DNA from 4 places in the Specibacter sp. NPDC057265 genome. Region 1 is predicted to be linked to each of the others. Evidence: riboswitches for the same ligand, from Rfam matches in the RefSeq annotation. Region 1 holds a riboswitch; each other region holds the start of a gene.
The links. Region 1 has a riboswitch for S-adenosylmethionine ahead of ACFUCV_RS00750 (bifunctional o-acetylhomoserine/o-acetylserine sulfhydrylase). Riboswitches for the same ligand answer to the same signal wherever they lie in the genome.
Positions count from the first base shown of each region.

Region 2: it holds a riboswitch for S-adenosylmethionine, as region 1 does, so the genes downstream of both, ACFUCV_RS05265 (aminotransferase class V-fold PLP-dependent enzyme) here and ACFUCV_RS00750 (bifunctional o-acetylhomoserine/o-acetylserine sulfhydrylase) in region 1, are expected to answer to the same signal.
Region 3: it holds a riboswitch for S-adenosylmethionine, as region 1 does, so the genes downstream of both, ACFUCV_RS03840 (hypothetical protein) here and ACFUCV_RS00750 (bifunctional o-acetylhomoserine/o-acetylserine sulfhydrylase) in region 1, are expected to answer to the same signal.
Region 4: it holds a riboswitch for S-adenosylmethionine, as region 1 does, so the genes downstream of both, ACFUCV_RS10000 (DUF1737 domain-containing protein) here and ACFUCV_RS00750 (bifunctional o-acetylhomoserine/o-acetylserine sulfhydrylase) in region 1, are expected to answer to the same signal.

Region 1 covers NZ_JBHUYE010000001.1:154,617-161,553, forward strand. The annotation lists gene ACFUCV_RS00730 (alpha/beta hydrolase) at 1-392, opposite strand, end outside; gene ACFUCV_RS00735 (SGNH/GDSL hydrolase family protein) at 478-1,272, shown strand; gene ACFUCV_RS00740 (hypothetical protein) at 1,434-1,838, shown strand; gene ACFUCV_RS00745 (homoserine O-acetyltransferase) at 1,835-2,908, opposite strand; gene ACFUCV_RS00750 (bifunctional o-acetylhomoserine/o-acetylserine sulfhydrylase) at 3,040-4,356, opposite strand; SAM riboswitch class IV at 4,432-4,548, opposite strand; gene ACFUCV_RS00755 (Tex family protein) at 4,665-6,937, opposite strand, start outside.
Region 2 covers NZ_JBHUYE010000005.1:18,818-25,754, reverse strand. The annotation lists gene ACFUCV_RS05290 (sigma-70 family RNA polymerase sigma factor) at 1-210, opposite strand, end outside; gene ACFUCV_RS05285 (DoxX family membrane protein) at 407-922, shown strand; gene aroA (3-phosphoshikimate 1-carboxyvinyltransferase) at 929-2,269, shown strand; gene rsgA (ribosome small subunit-dependent GTPase A) at 2,272-3,390, shown strand; gene hisN (histidinol-phosphatase) at 3,452-4,267, shown strand; SAM riboswitch class IV at 4,353-4,466, shown strand; gene ACFUCV_RS05265 (aminotransferase class V-fold PLP-dependent enzyme) at 4,506-5,963, shown strand; gene ACFUCV_RS05260 (class I SAM-dependent methyltransferase) at 5,987-6,757, shown strand; gene ACFUCV_RS05255 (Nramp family divalent metal transporter) at 6,863-6,937, shown strand, end outside.
Region 3 covers NZ_JBHUYE010000003.1:150,171-157,107, forward strand. The annotation lists gene sucD (succinate--CoA ligase subunit alpha) at 1-273, shown strand, start outside; gene ACFUCV_RS03835 (VIT1/CCC1 family protein) at 508-1,599, opposite strand; gene ACFUCV_RS03840 (hypothetical protein) at 1,742-2,053, opposite strand; SAM riboswitch class IV at 2,066-2,176, opposite strand; gene ACFUCV_RS03845 (sodium:solute symporter) at 2,285-3,775, opposite strand; gene ACFUCV_RS03850 (helix-turn-helix domain-containing protein) at 3,961-4,539, shown strand; gene ACFUCV_RS03855 (amino acid permease) at 4,572-6,551, opposite strand; gene speB (agmatinase) at 6,837-6,937, shown strand, end outside.
Region 4 covers NZ_JBHUYE010000011.1:97,667-104,603, forward strand. The annotation lists gene ACFUCV_RS09980 (low molecular weight protein-tyrosine-phosphatase) at 1-181, shown strand, start outside; gene ACFUCV_RS09985 (chorismate-binding protein) at 168-2,282, shown strand; gene cls (cardiolipin synthase) at 2,313-3,767, opposite strand; gene ACFUCV_RS09995 (aminodeoxychorismate lyase) at 3,907-4,800, shown strand; SAM riboswitch class IV at 4,995-5,116, shown strand; gene ACFUCV_RS10000 (DUF1737 domain-containing protein) at 5,202-5,459, shown strand; gene ACFUCV_RS10005 (rhodanese-like domain-containing protein) at 5,456-5,848, shown strand; gene ACFUCV_RS10010 (O-succinylhomoserine sulfhydrylase) at 5,931-6,937, shown strand, end outside.

The DNA.
Region 1 (6,937 bases):
ACGAAGCCCGACAGGCCCACCACTGCCGCGTAACGGGCGGGGCGGTGGCGCAGCAGCGTGGTGGCCAGGGCCATGCCCTGGGAGAATCCCAACAGGCTCACGGAACTGTGTGCCCCACGGACAGCCTCAAGCCACTGTTCGACGCCGGCCGCAGCGGCGGTCACCGATGACACCGCATAGCCCAGATCGCTGCGCAGCGGGAACCAGGCAAAACCGGCACCTGCCGGCAGCGGGGCACGCACCGCAGCCACCGTGAACTCGCCGGGCAGCTGGCCGGCCAGGGAGAACAAATCCGCCTCGTCGGCGCCGTAGCCATGGAACACCACCAACAACGGTGTTCCGGCGCGGGCATCTTCAGGACGGGACCATAGGACTGTGGGGTTTTCACTCATGGCTTCATCGTTTCATGCGCGGCCGGGGCACCCAAATAAGGGCAGCTGCTGGCGCATCCCCCCTGTTTGGGGGCACCATATGGGCATGGAGAATTCCCAGGCCCCGCATCCCTGGCGCCGCTACGTTGCCCTGGGTGATTCCTTCACCGAGGGCATTGGCGACCCGGAACCCTCCAGCCCCGGCGGACACCGCGGCTGGGCCGACCGTGTGGCCGAGGAACTCAGCCGCAACTGCCCGGACTTCAACTACGCGAATCTGGCCATCCGTGGCAAACTGCTGGCCCAGATCCTGGGTGAACAACTGGAACCGGCACTGGCGCTGCAGGCCGATTTAATCAGCATTTCCGCCGGCGGCAATGACCTGCTCCGCCCCGGCGCCGACCCGGACACGCTGGCCCAAAAACTGGATGCGGCCGTGGCCCGCATGCGTGCCACCGGGGCCACGGTGCTGCTCTTCACCGGACCCGATGTGCGCACCATGCCCGTGCTGGCCAGGATCCGCGGGCGTGTGGCCATCTACAATGAGAACCTGCACGCCATTGCCGCCCGCCACGGCGTGGTGGTGGCCAATATGTGGTCCCTGGAGCAGCTCGCCGACCACCGCATGTGGGATGGGGACCGGCTGCATTTTTCACCCCTGGGCCACCACACCATTGCCATCATGGCCCTGGCGGCGCTGCAGCTTCCGCACACCCTGGTGCCCATGGAGCCGGCGCCGCTGCCCCAGCAAAGGTGGCAGAGCGCACGCGCCGAGGACCTGGTGTGGGCCCGGGAGTTTTTCTTCCCCTGGGTGCTGCGCAGGCTTCGGCACCAATCCCTGGGAGACGGGGTGGGCCCCAAGCGGCCCACCCCCGCCCCCGTGGTGGTCCGTGAACGCTGAGCGGCCGCTCCACTTTGCCGCTGTTGCATCCGCTGTTGCGTCCCCCCGTTGCGTCCCCCGTGGGACGCCCTGCCCGGGGCGCGCATGGGGATGCCCCCGGGCGCCGCACTAGGATGAAGCCAGGTGTTGCAGTTGGCGCGCCCGGGTAGAAAAGGTGAACCGTGGGAATCTTGTCCAGTCAAGGGGTGATGGAGGGTGCGGCCGCCTCGGCTGAGGGCTCCTTTTCATTCCAGCCGTTCCTTGTTGTACTGCTGGCCGCCGTGGCCGTGGTGAGCTCCTTCATCCGCGCGGCCGCCCGGAAGAAGCGCAGCCGCACACCGGCGGCAAGGCCGCCCGGGACGGACCGGAACGCCGGACCCCACGCGACGACGCTGCTCAATGGGGTGCCGTTGAAGGGTCACAACACCCCCCTTGGGGCGCATGAGGCCGGCTTCGCCCATGAGCGCATGCGGGTGGAGGCCGAACTCAAGCGTCAGCTCGACGCCCTGGATGCTGCCCGCCGGGCCGGGCAGGTCACTGCCGAGCAGTATGCAGGCCACCGCGAAGCCATCTTCAAGAATTTTTAGCCGCGGAACAGCGAGTTTTGCAGCAGTTCCCCCACGGCTTCCACCTCGGTCAGGAAACCGTCGTGGCCAATGGGTGAGTCAATGAGCCCCCAGGTGACCTTGCCGGGCAGTGCCGCGGCCAGTTCCCGCGACTGGGCGGGAAAATACAGCCTGTCGCTGCTGACGGCAGCCACCAAAAATTCCACCCCAGCAGTCACTGACAAGGCCTCCTGCAAGGTCCCGCGGCCGCGGGCCACATCGTGGCTGATGAGGGCTTCAGTGACGGCAATGTAGCTGTTGGCGTCAAATCTGCCCACCAGCTTGCGGGCCTGATGGTCTAAATAGCTCTCCACCCGGTACAGCCCCGCCCCCGTGCCGACATTGCGTGCGGCGGTGACAGTGCCGGCGTCGTCCTGGGCCACACGACCGAAGCGGGCACCCATCTCGGCTTCGGAGCGGTAGCTGATGTGGGCAATGCGCCGCGCCAGCCCCAGCCCGGCGGTGGGGGCCGCGCCGTCGTAATAGTCTCCGCCGGCGAAATGGGGATCCTGGACAATGGCCAACAGCTGCGCCTGGGCCAGGGCAATCTGCTCGGCGGTGCTTGCCGCGCACGAGGCCACCACGGCGCAGCGCTGGACCATCGCCGGGAAACTGACAGCCCACTCCAGTGCCCGGGCCCCTCCCATGGAGCCGCCAATGACGGCATGCCAGGACCGGATGCCGAGCTGCGCGGCCAGCTGCGCCTCTGCCTGGACGGAGTCGCGGATGGTGATGAAGGGAAAACGTGAACCCCACGGTTTTCCGTCGGCGGCAATGCTGGAGGGCCCGGTGCTGCCGTAGCAGCCCCCCACCATGTTCGCGCACACCACAAAGTATTTGTCGGTGTCAATGACAGCCCCTGGACCCACCAGACCTTCCCACCAGCCGTCTTCCTCGGAGTCGCCGCGGCTGACGTGGGTGCTGCCCGTGAGCGCATGCTCAATGAGCACGGCGTTGTCGCCGCGCCCATTGAGCGTGCCCCAGCATTCATAGGCCAGCGTTACGCCCGGCAGTTCACCGCCGGCCTCCAGCGTCAGCGCCCCAATGTCCATGGAACGCAGCAGTCCCCCGCCCTGCCCCACGGCCGCGGACCACAAGGGAGCCGTGCCGGTGTGGTTGTTGGTGCGGTTGTTGGTGTCCGGGGGGAACCCGGCGTCGGCGGTTTTCGGTTCCAGCATGGAACTCACGCTGATTTTGCCGCGCGAAATCCCGCCTCGAGATCTGCAATGATGTCGGCAACGTTTTCCAGTCCCACCGAGAGCCGCACCAGTCCGGGGCGCACGCCCGCCGCCAGCTGCTGCTCGGGCGTGAGCTGGGCGTGGGTGGTGGACGCCGGGTGGATGACGAGGGAGCGCACATCGCCCAGGTTGGCAACGTGCGAGTGCAGTTCCAAGCCGTCAACAAAGCGTTGACCGGCCTCGGCCCCGCCCACAATGTCGAAGGCCACAATGGCGCCGGTGCCCCGGGGCCCATATTTGCGGCCACGCTCAAACCAGGGGCTGGAGGCAATGCCCGCATAGGCCACCGACTGAACATTGTCATTGCCCTCCAGCCACTGCGCAACCTCGACGGCGTTGCTGACGTGCCGCTCCACACGCAGGCTCAAGGTTTCCAGCCCCTGGGCGATCAGGAAGGCGTTGAAGGGTGAAATGGAGGCGCCAAGATCGCGCAGCAGCTGCACCCGGGCCTTGAGGATGTAGGCCAGGTTTGCCCCGAGTGCGGACCCCACGCCCAAATCACGGGCGAACACCAGGCCGTTGTAGCTTTCATCCGGGGTGTTGAAGCCGGGGAACTTTTCCTTATCCGCCGCAAAGTCAAAGGTCCCGCCGTCCACAATGACGCCGCCAATGGCGGTGCCGTGGCCACCGAGGTACTTCGTGGCGGAGTGGATCACAATGTCCGCCCCCCATTCCAAGGGCCGGATCAAGTAGGGCGTGGCCAAGGTGTTGTCCACAATCAGGGGCACGCCCGCCTCATGGGCGATGCCACTGATGGTTTCCAGGTCCAAAACGTCCTGGCGGGGGTTGGAAACGGTTTCGCCAAAGAAGGCCTTGGTGTTGGGCCGGACGGCCGCGCGCCATTGCTCGGCATTGTCCGGATCGGCCACGAAGGTGACGTCGATGCCCAGCTTTTTCAGCGAGTGGGCGAAGAGGTTGAAGGTGCCGCCGTAGACGCTGGGGCTGGAAACTATGTGATCCCCGGCCTCGGCCACATTGAGAATTGCAAAGGTGGTTGCGGCCTGTCCCGAGGCCAGCAGCAGGGCGCCGACGCCGCCTTCAAGATTGGCGATGCGTTGTTCCACGGCGTCGGTGGTGGGGTTGCCGATGCGGGTGTAGATGGGTTCCAGCTCAGCAAGCGCGAAACGTGCCGCGGCGCTTTCGGCCGAGGGAAACACAAACGACGTGGTCTGGTAAATGGGCAGGGCACGGGCGCCGGTGACGGCGTCGGGCTCCTGTCCGACGTGGATCTGACGGGTTTCAAATGACCAACCATTGCTCATGGATGCGTTCCTTCACACTTGGGACCGGCAACAAAGCCCTCCTGCGCACGCATGCGGGAGGGCCGTGGCACTGCTGGCCCGCGCTTGCACCGGAACCGGACGATTCGGTGCCAGGTCTTCACCCGGGGCACCCCGCCGCGGAAGGAGGGTTGCCGGCCAGCAAGCCGGGGCTGGATGCTGGCACTCATGACCTTGGCATCAAGTCTGGAAGAATCCCCTGGGCCCTGCAACAATGTGACGCCTATATGACTTTTGCCGAAACAATGCTTGATTTTCGGCCCGAAAATGGCAGCATCCTGAATTAATGGCTACTGTGTCGGCTTTCGCAATCCGGCCTGGCGCAGGGCCTCGGCCATGGCCGTGTCCACCACCGGCCCGGCTTTCGGCCCTTTTGCCTTCTGTGGGCCCCGTGGCCCCGCAGCCACCTGCCGTGCCGCCTTGGGCCGGGCCCCGCCGGCGGTGCCCGGGACCTCCCTGCCCTGCCCGCGCGCCGCGGCGTCGTTCTCCAGGCGCAGGGAAAGCGAGATGCGCCGGCGTTCCGGATCCACCTCCAGGACCTTGACGCGGACCACCTGGCCCGATTTGACCACCGTGTGGGGGTCCGAGACGAAGGAGCTGCTCATGGCCGAGACGTGGACCAGGCCGTCCTGGTGCACGCCAATGTCCACGAAAGCGCCAAAGGCGGCCACATTGGAGACCGTGCCTTCCAGGATCATGCCTGGGCGCAGGTCCGTGATTTTTTCAATGCCGGCGGCGAACGTGGCGGTTTCAAAGCGGGGGCGGGGATCCCGGCCGGGCTTTTGCAACTCGGCGATGATGTCCTTCACGGTGGGCAGGCCAAAGCTGCCGTCCACAAAAGCTGCCGGATCCACTGTTGCCGCGGCGTGAACCCCGGCACGGATGTCCGCCGGGGCCGCTCCCACCGCGGTGAGGATCCTGCGCGCCACACCGTAGGCTTCCGGGTGCACGCTGGAGGCGTCCAAGGGCTCGGGGCCACCGGCAATGCGCAGAAAGCCTGCACATTGTTCATAGGCCTTGGGGCCCAGCCGGGGAACTTTAAGCAGCTCCCGCCGCCTGGTGAAGGGCCCGTGCTGGTTGCGGTGCGCCACAATGTTTTCACTCAGCAGCGGACCCAGGCCCGCCACCTGTGAAAGCAGGGCCGGCGAGGCCATGTTCAAGTCCACGCCCACGGCATTGACGCAGTCTTCGACGACGGCGTTCAGCGAGCGCTCCAGTTTGGCGGGGGTCAGATCGTGTTGGTACTGCCCCACGCCAATGGACCGGGGGTCAATCTTCACCAGTTCGGCCAGGGGATCCTGCAGGCGGCGGGCTATGGAGACGGCGCCGCGCAGGGACACGTCCATGCCCGGCAGTTCCGCACTGGCCAGCGCCGATGCCGAATATACGGACGCGCCCGCCTCGGACACCACGACCTTGGTCACTGTCCTCCCTGGATCACGGCGTTTGAGTTCGGCGACAAGTTCGCTGGCGAGCGTGTCGGTTTCGCGGCTGGCCGTGCCATTGCCGATGGCGATGAGTTCAACGTGGTGTTTGTCGGCCAACCCCAGCAGGGTGGCCAGGGATTCCTGCCATTTTCTGGCTGGAGCGTGCGGATGGATGGTGTCGGCGGCAAGCACCTTGCCTGTGCCATCAACCACGGCCACCTTGGTTCCCGTGCGCAGACCCGGATCCAGCCCCAGGGTTGTCCGGCTGCCGGCGGGGGCGGCGAGCAGGACATCGCGCAGGTTCGCAGCGAAGACCCGCACCGACTCCTCTTCGGCCTGCTGGAAGAGGCGCACCCGCAGATCCGCTGACAAGCGCGCCAAAATGCGGGTGCGCCAGGCCAGGCGCGCCCCGTCCAGCAGCCAAGCATCCGCTGCCCGGCCGGAGGCGTGGATGCCCAATGCGCGCGCCACGGCAAGCTCATAGGCACCACGGGCCTGCGTGTGGGCCTCGGCATCCCGGGGGTCGGCCGCCGCCACATCCAGGGACAGCACACCCTCTTTTTCTCCACGCAGCAGGGCCAGGACGCGGTGGCTGGGCACTGTGTGGGGCGCCTGCACAAAGTCAAAGTAGTCCTTGAACTTCTCCCCCTCCCCGGCTTTGCCTGTTTTGACGCAGGAGCGCAGTGCACCCCTGGTCCACAGCCGCTCCCGGAGGCCGCCCACCAGGGCCGCATCCTGGCCCGCGCGTTCAATCAGGATGGCCCGGGCACCGGCCAGCGCCTCATCCACGGTGGCCACGCCGCGCCCCGGGTCCACAAAGGCGCCGCCGGCAAGCTCCGGAGCCGCGGTGGGGTCGGCCAACAACGTATCCAGCAAGGGTTCAAGCCCCGCTTCCCGGGCAGCGTCGGCCTTGGTTTTTCGCGTCGATTTATAGGGCAGGTACAGGTCCTCGAGCCCGGATTTGGTGGCAGCTGCCTCAATTCCGCGGCGCAGGGCGGCACTGAGCCTGCCCTGCCTGTGGATGGCCGTCAACACCGCCACCCTCCGGGCCTCCAGTTCGCGCAGGTACCGCAGCCGTTCCTCCAGCGCGCGCAGCTGCGCATCATCCAAGGTGCCGGTGGCTTCCTTTCGGTACC
Region 2 (6,937 bases), on a different contig from region 1:
GGCGTCACGTTCAAAACGGGCCCGGCGGGCGGTGGGGGATTCATTGGCAACATCAACATCGGCAACGTCCGTCACCACGGCGGCAGTGCCGGCCTCCGCTTCGGGGTGGATGGTTTGCCTGGGCTCGGAAGTGTTCATCACAGTCGAGTCTATGCTCAGTTGCAGCGACAGCCCGGATTCCGGGGCTGCCGTGGGGCTGAGAGTCTGCATTTGAACCTTTCTTGACGTGGCACTACTGATGCAAACACCGCCATGCCGAAAGCTATTCCGCACACGCCCCAAATGGCTACATGGCCAGCTTGGCAAATCGTGGGAGACTTGGAAGCAGCATGAGCCTCCCACCGGCCGTTCCTGGGCCGGGAGGAAGGTTTCCGGCACCATCCTGCACCTATTGAAGGAGATTCTCTTGTCAATTGTCCGCGTCCTTGCCCGTCCCATGTTGGCCTCCTCATTCATCATTTCCGGCGTTGACCGGCTGCGGCATGTGGATCAGACAGCCGCGCAGCTGGCCCCGGTGCTGCGGCCGCTGAGCCAGGCTCTGCCTGTTGCCGCCAGCGAGAAGACTTTGGCACGCGTCATTGCCGGCACGCAGCTTGGCGCCGGCCTCCTTCTGGCACTGGGCAAGTCTTCCCGCACGGCCGCGGTGGCCCTGGCCCTCACAGCCGGCCTGACCACCGTGGTGGAATACCGCAGTGCGGATGCCGGGACCAGCGAAAACCGTTCACACCGGCGCCACCAGCTCACCAAGAACATTGGCCTGCTGGGTGGGGCGTTGTTGGCCAGCGTCGACACCGCCGGCCGTCCGGGTCTGGCCTGGCGCGCCGGGAAGCTGATTGAGACCGGGCGCAAGACCACCAAAAAGCAGTTGCGGAACGCGGACAAGCAGGTCCGCGCGCTCGCCCACGATGTGACAGGACAGTAATTCCCCATGACCTCCCACTGGCCCGCACCCTTCGCCGCAACACCCTTGGACGCCACCGTCACCATCCCGGCGTCCAAGTCGCTGACCAACAGGTATTTGATCCTGGCCGCCATTGCCGACGGCGAATCCCGCCTGCGCGCGCCGTTGCAGTCACGCGATTCAACCCTGATGATCAAGGCGCTGCGGGCCTTGGGTGCTGTCATTGTGGAGGTCCCCGGCAGCGGCGGCGTCCCCGACCTGCTGGTCACCCCGCTGCCGGCCGGCCAGGTGGCCACAGGCGTGCAGGTGGACTGCGGCCTGGCCGGCACTGTCATGCGTTTTGTTCCGCCGCTGGCGGCACTGGTCAACGGGCCGGTGGGCTTCCACGGCGATCCCGCCGCACTGGTGCGCCCCATGGCGCCCCTGCTGGCAGGGCTGGCAGGGCTGGAAGTCGCGGTGGACGGCGGCGGTGACGGGTTTTTGCCTTTCACTGTCCACGGCACCGGAAGTGTGGCCGGCGGGCACGTCAAAATTGACGCCGGCGGCTCCTCGCAGTTCATCTCTGCCCTGCTGCTGGTGGCAAGCCGCTTCAGCAACGGCCTGCATCTGGAACACAGCGGCGAGTCTGTGCCCAGCCCCGACCACATCAAGATGACTGTGGAAATCCTGCGCTCACTGGGCGTCACCGTTGACGATTCCACGCCCGGCCACTGGGTGGTGGAGCCGGCACGCATTGCCGCCTTTGACGTTTCCCTGGAGCAGGACCTGTCCAACGCCGGACCGTTTTTGGCCGCAGCCCTGGCCACCAGGGGCACCGTGCGCATCCCCAACTGGCCGGCCAACACCACCCAGGTGGGTGACAAGTGGCGCCAGATCCTGCCGCAGTTCGGGGCAACTGTGACACTGGAGGACGGCGTGCTGAGCGTCACCGGCGGCACACACATTCACGGGGTGGACCTGGCCGACAGCTCCGAGCTGGCCCCCACGGTTGCCGCCCTGTGCGCCTTGGCGGAGGCTCCCTCGCGGCTGCGCGGCATTGCCCATCTGCGCGGGCACGAGACCGACCGGCTGGCGGCGCTGGTGGCTGAAATCAATGCCCTGGGCGGCGCGGTTCAGGAAACACCCGATGGCCTGATCATCACCCCCGCCCCCCTGCACGGCGGCGTCTTCCACAGCTACCACGACCACCGCATGGCCACCGCCGGCGCCATTTTGGGACTGGCGGTGCCCGGGATTGAAGTGGAGAACATTGCCACCACCGCCAAGACCATGCCTGAATTTCCTGCCCTGTGGGCAGCCATGATGGCGCAGACGCAGCAGCCGTCGGCCCAGGAGCAAGGGTCCGCGGCGGTGGAAGCCAAGGCTTAAAGATGGCAAAGGATTACAGCAACTGGGACGAGTCCAATGTCCGCGTGCGGGCCAACAAAAAGGGCAGCCGGCCACGCACCAAGGACCGCCCGGCCCATGACGATGCAGTCATTGGGCGCATTGTCACCGTGGACCGCGGGCGCTACACGGCCATTGTGGATGAGGACCTGCCCACCGAGCGGATCCTGGTGGCCGCCCGCGCCAGGGAACTGCGCCGCAACCCGGTGGTGGCCGGTGACTTTGTGGCCCTGGTGGGGGACGTCAGCGGCAAACCCGACACCCTGGCCCGGCTGGTCCGGGTTCAGGACCGCCGCACCCTGCTGCGCCGCAGCGCCGACGACACCGACCCGGTGGAGCGCGTGGTGGTGGCCAACGCCGAGCAGCTGGTGATTGTCGTGGCGGCCGCCAACCCCGAACCGCGCACCGGTTTCATTGACAGGGCGCTGGTGGCCGCCTACGACGCCGGCATAGCCCCGCTGCTGCTGATCACCAAGACCGACATCAAGGACCCCGCGGAGCTGCTGGCCAATTACGAGCACCTGGACATGACCGTGATCATCAGCCGCACGGCCACCGACGGCGCCTCAGGCATTGACGCCCGCAGCGACGACGGCGACTCCGCCCTCCTGGCCGGTGGCGCCGTGGAGCAGCTGCACGGCCATTTGGACGGCAAGGTCTCGGTCATGGTGGGGCATTCAGGCGTGGGAAAATCCACCATGGTCAATGCCCTCACCGGATCCCGGCGCGCCACCGGCGGCGTCAATGCCGTCACCGGCCGCGGCCGGCACACCTCCTCCTCGGCGTTGGCCCTGCAGCTGAAAAACGGGCTGCCGGGATCGTGGATCATCGACACCCCCGGCATCCGCTCCTTTGGCCTGGCCCACGTCAACGCGGACAGGATCCTGCAGGCCTTCCCCGATCTGCAGCCCGGCACCGACGGCTGCGAGCGCGGCTGCAAGCATGACAGCGTGGCCGTCAATTGCGGTCTGGACCCCTATGTGGAGCAGGGCAACGCCGGCGACGCCGGACCGGCGCGCCTGGCCTCCCTGCGCCGGCTGCTGGGCACCAGCGACCGCACCGAGGGCCGCGCGGAGGCCAAGGAACTGGGAACCATTGATTAACGGCCCGTGGCGCCACCGCGCCCTGCCGGGCATTGGCGGCAAAGCGCGGTAGCGTGAACACATGACCTGCGCACCTCAGACGTACAATGACGATCTCCGCCTGGCCCACGTTTTGGCAGACAGCGTCGATTCCCTGACCATGTCCCGGTTCAGGGCCCTGGATTTGGCCGTGGAGACCAAGCCGGATCTGACCCCGGTAACGGACGCCGACAAGGCCGCGGAGGAATCCATCCGCAGCCAGCTGGCCAGGGTGCGGCCACGGGATGCGGTGTTGGGGGAAGAGTTTGGCAGCAGCGGGCATGGTTCGCGGCGCTGGATCATTGACCCCATTGACGGGACCAAGAACTTTGTGCGCGGCGTGCCCGTGTGGGCCACCCTCATCGCCCTCGTGGAGGACGGGGTGCCTGTGGTGGGCCTGGTCAGCGCCCCTGCCCTGGGCAAGCGCTGGTGGGCCGCCCAGGGAACCGGGGCGTACATGGGCAAGTCCCTGGCCGCCGCCACGCGCATCCGCGTTTCCAATGTGGCCGAACTCAAGGACGCCTCCCTGTCCTATTCCTCGCTGACCGGCTGGGCCGAACGCGGGAACCGGGACGACTTCATCTCCCTCACCGATGACGTTTGGCGAACCCGCGCCTACGGGGACTTCTGGTCCTACTGCATGGTGGCCGAAGGCAGCGTGGACATTGCCTGCGAACCTGAATTGAACCTTTATGACATGGCGGCGCTGGTTCCCATAGTGCAGGAGGCGGGGGGCCGTTTCACCTCCCTTGAGGGCGCCGACGGTCCTTTTGGCGGCAACGCGCTGGCCACCAACTCCATCCTGCACCGTGAGGTGCTGCAGCGTTTGAACCCCGCCTGGGATGATTTGTTGAACTAGCTGCGCGTTCCCGGCGCGGTGGCGCCACGTCAACGTTCGTAACAAGTTTCCCCGGCGGGGAACTTGGGCTACTCTTTTGGGCATAGGTCACGAGTGCCAGCGCTAAACCCCGGTTTGCTGGCCGGCAACCCTCCTTTCGCGGCGGGGTGCCCCGGGTGACGACCTGGCCATGACCATTCGGTGATGGCAAGCGCGGACTCCTACGCCCTTGGGGTCCTTTGGTGAGAAGGAAACACCCATGAGCCATGCCCTTTTGGAAAAAACCCTGGCCGGCACGCTGGCGGACTCGCCGTTGTTGCCGGTGGTGGGACATGATTTGCTGGCGCCCCTGATCCACGGCGGCAGCATCCGTTACGCCAACTTGGACTATGCGGCCTCGGCGCCGGCGGTGGCGGAAGTCGCGGACCACTTGAACGAGGTGTTGCCCTATTACGCCAGCGTCCACCGCGGCGCCGGATTCGCCTCCCAGGTAAGCACCTCCCTGTATGAAAATGCCCGCACCATTGTGGCCGACTTTGTGGGCGCCCGCCCCGACGACACCGTCATCTTCACCCGCAACACCACTGATTCGCTGAACCTGCTGGCCGGGTGCGTGGCCAGCATCCTGGCGCGCAATGGCCATCTGGCGGGCCGTTCCAATGCCCACGGCGAGGTGTTGTACCTGGACATTGAGCACCACGCGAACCTGCTGCCCTGGCAGGGCCTGCCGCACCGCGCGGTGGTGGCAGGCGATTCCCTGGCAGCCACCCTGGCCCGGGTGGAAACCGCCCTGCGCGCCGGAAATGTGCTGCTGCTGGCCGTCACGGGGGCCTCCAACGTCACCGGGGAGGTGCTGCCCGTTGCCGAACTGGCCGCCCTGGCGCACCGGCATGGGGCCCGCATTGTGGTCGACGCCGCCCAGCTGGCCCCGCACCGCCGGATTGATGTCCAGGCCAGCGGCATAGACTACCTGGCGTTTTCCGGCCACAAACTCTATGCCCCCTTCGGAGCAGGGGTCCTGCTGGGCCGCCCCGATTGGCTCGACGCCGGGGCACCGCATTTGGCCGGCGGCGGCGCCGTGAAGGAAGTCCGGCTCGAATCGACCCAGTGGACCCACGGTCCGGCCAGGCATGAGGCCGGCTCCCCCAATGTTTTGGGCGCCGCCACGCTGGCCAAGGCCGCCAGCGTGCTGGGCGCCCTGGATCCCGGGCAGTGGGCGGAGCATGAATCCCTGCTGCGCGCCCACCTGGTGGCGGGGTTGGCGGCGCTGCCGGGGGCCACCGTCCACAGGATGTTCCCCGATTCACAGAGCCACCCCGGCTGCGGCAGCATTGGCGTGGTCAACTTCTCGGTCACCGGCTACGACGCCGGCCTGGTGGCCGCCTATCTGGCGGCCGAACACGGCGTGGGCGTACGCGACGGAAGGTTCTGCGCGCACCCCCTGCTCAAACGGCTGGGGCTGCCGGCCGGATCCCTGCGCGCCAGCTTCGGGGTGGGCTCAAGGCTGGAGGATGCCCAGCGGCTCATTGACGGCGTCGCAGCGCTGCTGCGGGACGGGCTGGGCTGGGATTATGAGGTGGACGCGGGCCGCTGGATCCCGGTAAACGATGAACGCCGGTTCCCGGCTTGGGCGCCCAACACACCCGGCACGGCCGGCGCCGCCCCCTGCTCCACCGGCCAGGGCGGAAGCGGTGCGGGTATGGTTGAAGCGCACTAAAGCCTTGAACCGACGGGAGCACCATGGCAGGCACTGGCGGACCGGTTTTTGATCCCGGGCGGCGCACCGACCTGGCGGCGGCGTTCCTTGCCGGCGGCGGCCACTACCACAAGGTGCGCCCCGGGTACCCCGGGGAATCCCTGCAGTGGCTCACGCACAACAGCGCCGGCCGGATCCGGGACGTGCTGGATGTGGGTGCCGGAACGGGCAAATACACCCAGCTTTTGGCCCAGCAGGATTGGCGCCTCACAGCCGTGGACCCCTCGGCGGACATGTTGGCCCAGCTCCGCGGCCAGTTGCCGCAGGTCACGGTCCAGGTGGGCACGGCCGAGCAGCTGCCTCTGGCCGATGGCAGCTTCGACCTTGCGGTGGTCGCCCAGGCCTGGCACTGGTGCGACCCCGTGGCCGCCAGCACCGACATTGCCCGTGTGCTGCGCCCCGGCGGGTCCCTGGGGCTGATCTGGAACCAGCTCGACGTCGAACTCCCCTGGGTGCACCGGCTGGCCCGCATCATGCACGCCGGGGATGTGCACAAGGCCGGCTTCCGGCCTGCACTGGGAGCCGAGTTCGCCCCGGCACGCGTCCACCGCAGCCACTGGGCGCAGGAGCTGACGCCGGAGGGCATCATGGAACTCGCCCAGTCCCGCAGCTACTATTTGCGCGCCGGCACAGCCGTACGCGCCAAGGTCATGGCCAATCTGCAGTGGTATCTGCACGAGCACCTGGGCCACCCCGCGGGCAGGGAACTACAGCTGCCCTACGTGACACAGACCTGGCACAGCAGCAAACTCTAGCCCCGCCGGCGTTGCCCCGGCCGCGCCCCTCGACAACAGCACCTTCACCCGCCTATGATTTCGGCATACCTAAATTATTTCCTTAGGCACAGCGAAGGTGGTCAAGTGCTCGATACTGTCAAGCCGGTCAAGGCGCGCCGGCCGCGCGCCCGGATGCTCCTGCTGCTGGGCCCGGCGTTC
Region 3 (6,937 bases), on a different contig from region 1:
AAGGCCATTGTCATGATTGGTGAAATTGGTGGCGACGCTGAAGAGCGCGCAGCCGAGTACATCAAGGCCAACGTCACCAAGCCCGTTGTTGGCTACGTGGCCGGCTTCACCGCTCCCGAGGGCAAGACCATGGGCCACGCCGGCGCCATCGTCTCCGGTTCCGCGGGCACGGCCCAGGCCAAGAAGGAAGCCCTTGAGGCTGCCGGTGTCAAGGTTGGCAAGACGCCTTCCGAGACCGCCACACTGCTGCGCGAAGTATACGCCGCACTGTAACGCCGTTGCTTTAAGGAAGGGCCCCACGGATACCCGTGGGGCCCTTCTTCTTGCCTTGGCCGGGGCCGCCGGTCCGCCTTCGCTGCGGGTCCCTCGCCGAAACCGACCCGGCACTGCCGGGTATGCCGCAGCGCCACGTCGGGTTCGAAGCCGCTGGGTCGGTCTCGACGGATTGGCCCGCGCCAAGCCGCGCCAGCCCGCGCCAAGCCGCGCCGCGGGCCTGCCGCTGGAAAACTAGCCCACCACGGTGCCGAAGACCAGGCCCAGCAGGTACGTTGCAGCAGCGGCGCCCAAGCCAATGGCCAATTGCCGCAGTCCGCGTCCCAACGGGGAGGCACCCGAGAGCAGGCCCACCACGGCACCGGTTCCCATCAGTGTTGCTCCCACCAGCGCGCAGGCGAGCAGCAGGGCATTGATGCCCGTCATGCCAAAAAGGAACGGCAGGATGGGAATGATGGCGCCCGAGGCGAAGAAACAAAAGCTGGAGGCTGCCGCGCCCCAGGCGGTGCCCAGCGATTCATGCTCATCGGCCTTTTCAAAGTTCTCCGGCTGCAGGGACAGGCTCGGATCGCAATCGCAGGTGAACTGGCCCAACCTTTCGGCGGCACGGTGTTCGGCCGCCTCCAGCGACATGCCGCGGGCCCGGTACACCAGCACCAGTTCGTTGTTCGCCAAATCCAGTGAAGGGGCGGCCGTAAGGGTGATTTGGGTGGGCTGGGAAGCGTCCAACAGTTCACGCTGGGAGCGCATGGACACAAACTCCCCGGCACCCATGGAAAGTGCCCCGGCCAGCAAGCCGGCAATGCCGCTGAATAGGACCACTTGGCTGGAGACACCGGTGGCGGCCATGCCGACCACCAGGGAGAGATTGCTGACCAAGCCGTCATTGGCGCCAAACACAGCTGCACGGAAGGACCCGGAGAGGCGTATGCGACCGCGGGTGGCAAGCCCCCGGATGACTTCCTCGTGAATGGATTCATCCGCCGCCATGGCATCGGTGGCATCGGCATCGGTGGCATAGGGGGAGCGGGATTCCGAACGCTGCGCCAACGCCAAAACAAACACCGAGCCAAAACGGCGGGCCATCGCGGCCAAAAACCGGTTGCGGGTGGAGGCCCGCAAGGGCGGTTCGGCATGAGGGCCCAGCAGCTTCAACCAGTGCTGTTCATGGCGGCCCTCGGCCTGGGCCAGGGCCAACAGGATGGCACGTTCCTCACCCTCGCGTCGGCTGGCCAAATCCCGGTAGACAGCCGCTTCGGCCCGTTCATCGGCCAGATACTGGCGCCACCGCTTGATTTCGGTGGGGGTGGGAATTCTTTCTGCCACGGCACTGCTCCTCAAAGTCAGCCACCACTGTAACGCTTCCCGGCAGGAATGTCTGGCCGGTGATCCTCACAAATAGGTTGAGGGACACCGGAACCTGCGGTGCCGTGGTCACCCCACGACGCCTCACCCATCAGCCCGAAAATTAGCGGGCCGCGAGCCGGAAACCAATGCGTCGTCCCGAGCGGACGCCTGTCTGGGCCACCGTCACCACCAGGGTGCCGATTTGAGGCATCCACTGCGCTGCCCGCACTGCTTGATCGAGCGCGGCATTGAGTTCGGAGGCTTCCGCCGACCAGTACTGGTGGAACCTCCCCGGGGTCATGAACGTCACGGCGCCGGACTGCACCTCCACGGCCGGGAGCACGGGAATCGCTATGGGTTCGCCGGCGCTGGCTGGGCGGTGGCGGGTGGGCAAAGTGGACGCAGCGGACTTTACGGCAGGGGGGAACGGCATGACAAAACCCTTTGCTTGCTCTTGCCCGCGGAGGTCACCGCCGGCCGCTTCCTCATCCGAACCACCCGTGAAGCATGGGGTTGGTGTGCGGCCAGTCGGAGCTTGGCGCCGCATCTCTTGAAGCTGCCACCTAGAATACTTCTTAAAATGGTCGACGGCGGGAGGTTACGTCATATGTGACGCAAGCTCCCGCCGTCGACCATTGCAGGCAGTGCCGACCAGCCGGACCAACTACCGTGAAACGCCGGCGGTGTGCTCCGGGTTGCTGTCGGCGGCCGCTGCCGCCAGGCGGTCGTCCCATCCCTGGCGGACGTGGGCCGGGGTGGGCGTGGACAGCAGCGAGACCACCACGTAGACCAGCAGCGACGCTGCCAGACCGAAGTAGATGGGCTCATTGGCGAAGATGCCGTCGTTAAGGGGGTCCAGGCTGTGCCAAATGCCGGTGCCGTACATCACCAGGGATCCCAGCGTCACGGCGCAGCCGGCCAGCATGGACCAGGCGGCGCCGGCTCCGGTGCCCCGGCGCCACACCAGCCCGCCAATGATGGCCACCAGCAGCCCACCCACCAGGATGTCGTAGGCAACCGTCAGGGCGAAGACCACGTCGGTGGCCAGGATGGAAATCGCCACCACCAGGATTCCCAGGCCCAGCACGTACATGCGGTTGCCCTTGATGTCCTCGTCAGGGTTGTCGGAGTCGGAGTTGTCAATGGACTTGCCAAACCAGCTGGCCACAAACGGCACCACGTCGGCGCGGGCCACCGTTGCCGCGGCAATGAGGGCGCCGGAGGCAGTGGACATCATGGCTGCGACGGCGGCCGCCATGACGATCCCGCCAATGCCAATGGGCAGCAGTTGCGTGGCCACTTCGGCGTACACGGCGTCCTTGCCCAAGCCGGCCACATCAATGGCGGGCAGTGCCACCTTCGCGGCCAAGCCAATCAAGGCACCGGCCACACCGTAGAGGACACAGTAGATGCCGGCGGTGGCGCCGCCCCAACGGGCCACGGAAGGGGTCTTGGCCGTGAAGACGCGCTGCCAGATGTCCTGGCCAATTAAAAGACCCAGGGTGTAGACCACGAAGTAGGTCACGATGGTGCTGACGCCAATGCCGTCCCACTGGAAGAAGCTTTCCTCCAGGCGTGAACGGACCCCGTCCAGGCCGCCGGCGGCGTTCAAGGTAAAGGGCAGCATGAGCAGGAAAATGCCCACGGTCTTAATGACGAACTGGACCTGGTCGGCCAAGGTGATGGACCACATGCCGCCAATGGTGGAATAGACCAGCACAATGGCACCGCCCACGGCAATGGCCACCCAGCGTTCCCAGTCAAAGAGGACCACAAAGATGGTGGCGTAGGCGCCGGTGGAGGTGGCGGCAATCATAATGGTGTAGGCCAGCATGACAATGCTGGAGGCCTTGGTGGTCTCCTTGCCGTAGCGCAGGCTGAGCATTTGCGAGACCGTGTAGATCTTCAGCTTTTGCAAGGTGGGGGCAAAGAGCAGGCTCAGCAGCAGCACGCCCACACCAATGGCCACCACCAGCCACATGCCGGAGATGCCAAATTTGTAGCCCAGCCCCACGCCGCCCACGGTGGAGGCGCCACCGAGCACGACGGCGGCCATGGTTCCGGTGTAGAGGAAGGGTCCCAGCCGCCGTCCGGCCACCAAAAAGTCGCTATTGTTCTTAGTGCGCGACTTTCCCCACCAGCCAAAGGCCAGCATGGCCGCCAGGTATAAAACAACAATGGCAATATTCAAGTCCACGCGATGCTCCAAAGAGTGAAGTAGTAGGATCCCCCAAAAATATTGCCTTCTAAACAACATTTGTTGTCTATTAGGCTAAACTGTGACCGTTAGCACAGTCAATCCCGCAGCGCCCGCGTGGGTCAGGGACGTGAGGAACCGCCGTGAAAGCATTGCCTGTAGAACCCAGCGTCAGCCCCGTCGCCATTGGCTCCCGCATCCGTGCCGCACGCCAAAACCAGCGCCTCACCATTGAACAGGTGGCCGATGCCACCGGCTTGACCAAGGGTTTCCTGAGCAGGGTCGAGCGTGACCTCACCTCACCCAGCGTGGCCTCGCTGGTGACTGTCTGCCAGGTCCTGTCGTTGTCCATCGGGGAACTTTTCGCCGCGCCGGAAACCCATCTGACCCGAAAAGGTGAGGGCCCGCGCATTTCCCTTGGCGGCGAAGGGATCGTGGAGCGGCTGCTCACGCCCCGGTCCGAGCGCCGCCTGCAAATCCTGGGCGCCGTCATTGAACCCTTTGGCCGGGGCGAGGCTGAACTTTACGCCGTGGACTGCGATGTGGACGTCCTGCACATCATCAGCGGTGAATTGACGCTGCACATGACGCAGGAATCCTACGACTTGAAGGCAGGGGACACACTGTCCTTCCCCGGCCGGGAACCGCACAGCTGGGAAAACAGCTCGGCCCAGGCCGTGGAGGTCCTGTGGATCCTGGTGCCTGCCGCCTCGGGGGCCTAGGGCGGCGCAGGGAGCCGGCCGGGATGGTGCGCTCAGCCCACATGCACCCAGGGCCGACGGGTCAAAACCGGTTCGGCCTCGCGCAGCACCTCCCGGGTGACGGGCGCAATCTCGCCTTCACCCACGAACAGGTACTTCAGAAGATTGGTGATGGGGTTTCCCTCGGTCCACCTGAAGTAAATGTGGGGGACAACTGCGGTGATGTCGCGGATGTGCAGCAGCACAGCGGCAATGGTGTTGGGCACATTGGAGGAATGAACCTCCAGAATCCTAAATCCGTGCCGGGTGATGCCACGCACCTCCAAGGCGGTTTCAAAGTCCGAGGAATCGTCCACGATGACCTCCATGAAGAGGACCGCGGAGGGCTGGCCAATCTCGTTGACCTGCGCTGCGTGGGCCAGCTTCCGGCGGTAGGCGGCGGCGCTGCGGGTCTTGGGATCGTGGGAAATGACACGGATGTGGCCGCCGTCCACGGCTGACACAAAGGCCAGGGCGGCTTCATCCAGGCGAACGTAGCTGGCACGCAGCTCAAAGGACCGGCGCAGGCGGGAGAGCAGGCTGACCACCACAATGGCCACGATGAACAATGCCGCGATTCTTATCCCATCGGGCCGCTCAACAATGTTGGTGACGGTGGTGTAGCAAAAAGCCAGCGAGATGGCGCCAAAGCCCAGTGCCCGCCATTTTTGTCCCTGGCGTCTGGCCGACAGTGTCACGGCCACGGCCGCCGAAGTGATCAAGACCAGTACACCCGTGGCGTAGGCGCCGGCCTGGGCGTCGACGTCGGCCTTGAAAACAATGGTGATGACAATGGCGCAGGCGGTGAACACCAGCACCAGGGGACGGACCGCGCCGGCCCATTGTGGTGCCATGCCAAAGCGGGGCAGATAACGCGGGACCAGATTCAGCAGGCCAGCCATGGCGCTGGCTCCGGCGAACCACAAGATGGCGATGGTGCTGACGTCGTAGACGGTGCCAAAACCCTCACCGAGGAGATCATGGGCCAGAAAAGCCAGGGCGCGGCCGTTGGCGGATCCGCCTGGCTGGAACTCCGCGGCGGGAATCAGAATGGTGGTGGCCAGGGAGGAGGTGATGAGGAAGGTGCTCATGATGACAGCTGCCGTGGTGAGCAGGTGCTGGGCGCCCTTGATCCGGCCGGCGGGGTGTGCGGCCGTATCGAGGGGTTCCCCTTTGATTTGCGGCATGACGGCCACGCCGGTCTCAAAGCCGGAGAGTCCCAGGGCCAGGCGCGGAAAGACGAGCAGGGCCACGGCCACGGCCGTGAGGGGGTTGCCGTGCTGGGTGGTGAGGGCAGTCCACCAGTCCGCGGTGGGGAGCGGGTTCGCCGCCACGTGGACCAGCGCCGTGCCAATGACCACCAGGTTCAGGGACAAAAACACCGCGACCAGCACCACCGCAATGTTGATGGCTTCCTTGAAGCCCCGCAGGAACACGGCGGCAAGGCCGGCAACGAGGATCAAGGTTATTGCCACGTTGTGCCCATGCAGGAAATCGGGCGTGAACGGGTTTTCAATGATGTGGGCGGTGGCATCGGCGCCCGAGAGGGTAATGGTGATCATGAAATCGGTGACGGCAAAACCAAGCAGCGCCAGCACAAAGAACTTGCCCCACCAGCGGGGCAGCAGCCGCTCAAGCATGGCAATGGAGCCGGCTCCATGCGGGCTTTCGCGGGCAACGCGCTTGTACACGGGCAGTGCGCCGAGCAGCGTGACCAACACCAACACCACCGTTGCCAGCGGAGCCAGCACGCCGGCCGCCAGTGCCGCAATGGCCGGCTGGTAGCCCAGCGTGGAAAAGTAGTCCAGCCCCGTCAGGCACATGACCTGCCACCAAGGGCGCCGCCTGTGGTTCTTCCCCGGACGTCCATGGGGACCCTGGCGCTTCCCGCCGCCTTCGGGCAGCCCCTCCAGAAGCCAGTGGCGCAGGGCGCGCCGGCCCTTCAGCTTCGCCGGCCGGCCAGGCCCGGCGGGTGCTTTTGTCAGGGTTGTCACGGGAATCCTCTCAGCGGTGCCGGACTGTCCCGGCCCAGCGAGACTAGCACCGCCCCACGGCCCGGCAGCCCGGTCTTGACGAAACTTTTACGCCCCGTTTTCAGGGCCCGCCTTTTCGCCCGCCGCAGGCGCCCGGACCAGCGAAGATCTTGGCCGAAGGTACCTCACGGAAAACATTTGGTTCACATTAGACAACAAGGCTTGTAGCATGGGGGACAACCGCACCATGTGACGCAGCTCTATCCGCGGCACCGGTGCAAGCTTCCCGAAGAAAACGAGGTTCCCGTGAAAGAAATCCGCATTGAGGCCAATGGCAACCTTGGGCCGATCGACTCCGCCCAGATCCCGCGTTATTCCGGCGCGGCCACCTATGCGCGCCTGCCGCG
Region 4 (6,937 bases), on a different contig from region 1:
CACCCCTGAAGCTGCCGGCAAGGTGCGGATGCTGCGCTCCTTTGACCCGGAGGTTTCGGGTGCCGGGATGCAACAGCAGGGCATTTATGATCCCTGGTACGGCGATGACAAGGACTTTGATGCCAGCTGGCAGCTCATTGCCGCCGCCATTCCAGGAATCCTGGCGCATGCCCGTGGCTAGGCAGCGCCCGGTGCTCATTGCCATTGATGGCCGCTCCGGCGCCGGGAAAACCACCTTGGCCGTGGAACTGGCAGCTTTGCTGCGCACGCACCGCCCCGTCTCCTTGTTTCACCTTGAGGACGTGTACCCCGGCTGGGACGGTCTGGCCGGAGGTGTGGAACGCTACATTGAAACCGTGCTGGCCCCGCTCAGCCAGGGCCGCCCAGCCACATGGACGCAGTGGGACTGGGCCGGCCAGCACGACGGCGCCGCCCGCACCACCGCAGTTGCCCCGGTGGTGGTGTTGGAAGGTGTTGGTTCATCCCATGGCCGGGCAGCGGAATTCCTGGACGCCGTCATTTGGGTTGATGCACCCAGCCAGGCACGCAGGCAGCGTGCGCTGGAGCGTGACGGTGAAATGTATGCACCCTTTTGGGAGTTGTGGGCAGGGCAGGAGGAGCAGTTGTTGGCCGGGTCCGGGCTGCCCACCTTTGCTGACATTGTGGTCGATGCCACCGCCGGCGTGGCCAACGCCCCCGGACCGGTGCTCGATGCCTTGACGCAGCTGCCGGCCCTGGAACATCTCCTGGCTCCGGAACTGGCGCGGCGGCGCGGCCTGGAGTTTTCGGCCCTGCGCATTAATGCGGCCCCGCCGGCCGCCGAACTTTTTCAGGCCCTGTATGGAGCCTCGGAAAACGCGGTGTGGTTGGACAGTTCACTGGCGGAGGTTTCCGGAGTTGATTCCTGGGGGGATGCCGCGGCTGACCGCTCCCGTTTCTCCATCATGGCCGATCCCGCCGGGTGCTTTGGCCAAATCGCGCAGCACACCCGAGGCTTGACCACCGTGACGGCCGGAGACGTCACCACACGCATCCGGGGGCCTTTTTTTCGCTGGTTGGATTCCGTGTGGGGCCGCAGGGCCGTGCGTGCGCCGCAGCATTACCCGGGCGATTTCACGCTCGGCTGGCTGGGCTGGTTGGGGTATGGGCTGAAGGCTGAAACCGGGGGCGACAGCGACCGTCAGGATTGGCACCGTGCGGAAAATTCCACCCCCCGTGCGGGGACCCTTGCCGATGCTGCGTTGATTTTCGCCGGCCAGGCGGTGGTGCTGGATCATCAGGAAAATTGCCTGTATGCCCTGACCTTGACGGATGCACACCACCCTGGAACCATCGCGGAGGCCACCGCATTTGAACAGGCGGTCCGCTCCGCGGCGGAAGGTGTTCATGCGGCCGGCCCCATTACGGAACAGCGGCCCTTCCGCGCCCCGGAGTTCACGGTCCGTGACGGCGAGCGCCGTTACAAGGAGATGATTGCCGCCGCCCAGGCGCAAATCCACGACGGCAACAGCTACGAGGTCTGCCTCACCACTGCCCTGGAGGCCCACAGCAGCCACCGCATTGATCCGTGGCACAGCTACCGGGCATTGCGCGTGGACAACCCGGCCCCCTTTGCCGCTTTTGTGCGCTTTGGCTCCACGAGCGTGGCGAGCACCTCCCCGGAGAGGTTTTTGCGCATCGATGCCGCCGGGCTGATGCGGGCCGAACCCATCAAGGGCACCCGCCGCCGCGACGGGGATCCGGCAGTGGATGCTGCGCTCAAGGCCGATTTAGCCGGCTCCTTGAAGGACCGGGCGGAAAACATCATGATTGTGGATTTGCTGCGCAATGACCTCTCGCGATTCGCCCTTGCCCATACCCTGCAGGTCCCGCGGCTGTGTGCCATTGAAAGCTACGCCACCGTGCATCAGCTGGTCAGCACCATTGAGGCGCAACTGGCGCCGGGCAGTTCCCGGGCACAGGCAGTCGCCGCGGCATTTCCGGCCGGCTCCATGACGGGGGCACCGAAAATCAGCACCATGGCCATTTTGACTGCCCTGGAATCCGGCCCGCGCGGCATCTACTCCGGTGCCATCGGGTATTTCTCACTCAATGCCGCAACGGATCTGTCGGTGGTGATCCGCACGCTGCTCTGCCAGGACACCCCCGACGGCGGCACGGACCTTTCCCTGGGCATCGGCGGTGCCATCACGGCTGATTCCAATGACGAGGCCGAATGGCAGGAAATCCAAGCCAAGGCCCACGGGGTCCTTTCCACCCTGGGTGCAGACTTTCCGGGTTGATGCAGCCGCACCTGCGCGCAGGTGCGCGAATTATTGAATGGTGGCCGTCAAGCGCGCCACATTGTCAACGTAACGGGCCATAATGGGGCGGTTCACCCACTCCTCGAGCAGCAGTTCCCGCGAAACGGCACGGTAGTCGTCCTCCACCTGGCGCATGCGCTGAACCACGCCGTCGTCAATCATCATGACGGTGACCTCCAAGTTCAGGGAGAAGCTGCGCATGTCCATGTTTGAGGAGCCGATGATGGCCACCTCGGAATCAACGGTGATGTGTTTGGCGTGCAGCACAGCGGGCTTGGGGTACAAATAAATGCGCACCCCGGCTTTCAAAAGCGCCTCGTAGTAGGAGCGTTGGGCGTGGTGCACCAGGAACTGGTCCCCCTGTTCGGACACAAAGAGCTCCACGTTCACCCCGCGTTGGGCCGCAGTGGTGATGGCATACAGCAGGGAGTCATCCGGCACAAAGTACGGGCTGGAGATGGTGATGCGGTCTTCGGCCGAATACAGCAAGGTATTGAACAGCCGCAGGTTGTTTTCCGTGACAAAGCCGGGCCCGCTGGGGATCACCTGGCACAGCGAACCGCCGGAAAAGGAATCCCAGTGGTAGCTTGCCAGCTGGGATTCAAGGGTTTCCTCGGTTTCGGAGGACCAGTCAGTGGCGAACATGACGTTCAAGGTCCCCACGATGGGACCTTCAAGCCGCGACATGAGTTCCACCCACTTGCGGCCCACCTTGCGATTGCCCTTCCTGCGGTATGACGGTTCAATGACATTTTGTGAGCCGGTAAATCCCACCCGGCCATCCACCACCAGGATCTTGCGGTGGTTGCGCAGGTCCGGCCGGCGCCACTGGCCCTTCACAGGCAACAGCGGCAACATCCGGCGCCATTCAATGCCACTGGATTTGAGCCGTTTGATCATGTGGCGGTAGCCCGGCACGCGCAGGGAGCCAATGTGGTCAAAAAGCACGCGCACCCGCACCCCACGCGCAGCGGCGGCCTCCAATGCGGAGAACAATTTCTCGGTGGAACCGTCGGTGCTCATGATGTAAAACTCGGCATTGACGTATTCCTTCGCCTGGCCCACCGCATCGGCCATGGCGTCCAGCGACTCCTGATAGCCGGGAAGCAACTGCACGGAATTGCCGCCCAGTGCAGGGAAGAAACCCAGGTTCTGGTTAAGCTGCATCACCGATTTCACCCAGGTGGGCCCCTCGTAGCTCTGCACCTGGGAGGCAATGTCAGCGGTGCCCTCCACCACGCGGGCGTTGACCGCCTGCTGCGTTTCCCGGCGGCGTCGGGAGAGGCGGAAGTTGCCGAACATGAGGAACAAAACCAGCCCAACATACGGCAGGAAGAATATGCACAGCAGCCAGGCCATGGCCGTGGTGGGGCGGCGGTTTCCGGGGATGATGCCCAGCACCACTATGCGGATTGCCAAATCCAGAAGCAAAATAAGCGCCGAGAGCCAAAAACTTGTGTCCACAGGCAAACTGAAGATTGTCGAAATCACGCATGTTCTCCTGTTAATCCGGCCATTTCCCTCATGGTGACATTACCCTAGGCGGCCTCGGCTCCGTGCCGGGCCCTGCCCTGGCTCCCGGCCCCGGCGCTAAGCTCAAGGCATGACAACACTGGTTTTTCTGGACCCCCAGCATCCCGCCGGACGTCTGGCCGACCCTGCAGCACCCGCCATCATGGCCACGGACCAGGGCCTCACGCGCGGCGACGGGATTTTTGAATCGCTCCTGGCCGTCAAGGGCGCCCCGCGGAAGCTCGGAGCGCATTTGGCACGCCTGGCGGCGTCGGCGGAGCTCATGGATCTCACCATCCCGGACGCCGGGGCGTGGCAGGCAGCCATCCTCCATGCCCTTGCCGCCACACCGGAGTCCCAGGATCGCCAGTGCACGGTGCGGCTCACCGCCACCCGCGGACCCGAGGGCGCCCATCGGGCCACCGCGTGGGTGGCCGTCAGCACGGTGTCCCCGGCCTTGGCGGCCCAGCGGGAAAAGGGCCTGGACGTAATGCTTTTGGAACGCGGTTATGACAGTGACATTGCCGCCCGTGCCCCCTGGCTGCTGCTGGGCGCCAAAACCCTCTCCTACGCGGTGAACATGGCAGCCCTGCGGCACGCGCACAGTGAAGGCGCCGACGACGTGATTTTCACCAGCCGTGACGGATTGGTCCTGGAAGGCCCCACCTCCTCGGTGCTGCTGGCCCACATTTCCGACGATTCCGGCGACCCTGTCAAACGGCTCATCACCCCCCACCTGGACACCGGGATACTGCCCGGCACCACCCAGGGCGCACTTTTTGCCGCGGCGCGGGACGCCGGCTGGGAACTGGGGTACGGCCCGGTGACGCCAGAGGATCTGCTCGACGCCGACGCCGCCTGGCTCATTTCCAGCATTCGCCTGCTCGCCCCCATCAACACCATTGACGGGCACAGTGTTGGGACGGCCGGGATCCGGCAGGTGTTGACCGCGGAACTGTCAGCGCTGCTGGCACAAACCCTTTAGCGGGCAGTGGCAAAACACGGCGGCATGGCCCACGCGGGCCTCACGGCCCCAAACCCTGCGGGGGAGGTGGTTTGCGGGGTGGGCGCATATTGACGTGCATGCTTTGCCGTGGCCACCATTGCCCTGATGTAACCTGGCGCTATAAAAGCGTCCCAGCTGCCGTCACGGCGGGCGGTTGTGTTACTTTCAAGGTGAGTAACGAGTGCCAGCGCCAAGCCCTGACTTGCTGGCCGGCAACCCTCTTTCCGGCGGGGTGCCTCAGGTGAATACTCGGCAAACCCAGCTACCCGTGGCTGACCGTTTGCAAGCGTGATCCACCCTGCGACGCGAGAGCACATCAAGGCCCGCGCCTCGGCACCAATTCCCGCTTGCTGCGTGCCAGCTGCACTTGAGGAGTCACCATGTCCGCGGACGAATCCCCCCTAAGTTACAGGCTCATCACCGGCCCCGATGACAGGTCCTTTTGCGAGCGCATCTCCGCCGCCCTGGCGCAGGGATATGTGCTGCACGGCAGCCCGGCCGTGACGGGCAATGCCGGCCAGGTCATCTGCGCCCAGGCAGTTGTTCTACCCCACGCCATTGCCCTTGCCGATGCCGCCGTGACCTCGGCCGTGGATGGCCTTGAATCTGCGCACGACGCCGGCGGGGAAACCGCGTGAGCCGCGCAGGGGATCTCAGCCCCCAGGCCGCGTGGGAACTGCTGGATGCTGACAGCGTGCTCCTTGATGTGCGCACGAGTGGGGAATGGCAGCACATTGGCGTCCCCGACCTCTCCAGCCGCACGGCCGATGTGGTGTTCATTGAATGGAATACCGGTGACGGGAGCACCAATGCGGACTTTCTGCGGCAGCTGACGGAGGCGGTTCCAGTGGAGAAAAAACTGTTGGTGCTGTGCCGCTCGGGGGTTCGCTCCCTGGCCGCGGCCCAGCTCGCCAGCGACGCCGGTTACACCGCCTACAACATCCTGGAGGGTTTTGAAGGCGTGCAGGATGGCTATGGCGACCGTGTGGTCAATGGTTGGAAAAACCGCGGCCTGCCCTGGAAATAAGTCCCCGCACGCCCCAGCCCAGCGGCCGCGGGCCGACGGCGGATCCACCCATGATGGGCCCCAAACGGATAAGGAATCTTTAGTGAGCAACTTCAATGCACAAGCCGCCACGTGGGCACAGGATACCCAAGCCGTGCGTGGCGGCTTGGACCGCAGCAACTTCCAGGAAACCTCGGAGGCCTTGTTTCTGAACTCCGGATTTGTCTACGAATCCGCCGAAGCCGCCGAAGCCGCCTTCACCGGCGAAGTGGACCGCTTTGTCTACTCACGTTACGGCAACCCCACGGTCGCCGGCTTCCAGGAACGTCTGCGTCTGCTGGAGGGCAAGGAGGCGTGCTTTGCCACGGCGTCGGGCATGTCGGCCGTGTTCACCGCCCTGGGCGCCTTGCTGGGCGCCGGGGACAGGGTGGTGGCGGCCCGCTCGCTGTTCGGCTCGTGTTTTGTAATCCTCAATGAACTGCTGCCGCGGTGGGGGGTGGAGACCGTGTTTGTGGATGGTCCCGATCTGGCGCAGTGGCGGCAGGCCCTGTCAGTTCCCACCACAGCCGTGTTTTTTGAATCACCGTCCAACCCCATGCAGGAAATCATTGATGTGCAGGCTGTCTGCGATTTGGCACACGCCGCCGGAGCGCAGGTGGTGGCCGACAACGTTTTTGCCACGCCGCTGTTGCAGCGTTGCGGAGACTTTGGCGCGGACATCATTGTCTATTCGGGCACCAAACACATTGACGGCCAGGGCCGGGTGCTGGGCGGGGCCATCCTGGGCAGCAGGGAATTCATTGACGGGCCCGTCAAGAACCTCATGCGCCACACGGGGCCCTCGTTGTCGGCGTTTAATGCCTGGGTGCTTTTGAAGGGTCTGGAGACCATGAACCTGCGGGTCGGCCACTCCTGCCGGAATGCCTTGGCACTGGGTGAATTCCTGCAGGCCCAGCCGCAGGTGTCAAAGGTGCTTTATCCCTATTTGCCCTCGCATCCGCAGCACCAGCTGGCCAAAAAGCAAATGAAGGCAGGGGGGACGGTGCTGACCTTTGAACTGGCTGAACCTGCCTCCGGCACCCGCAAGGATGCTGCCTTTGCCCTGTTGAA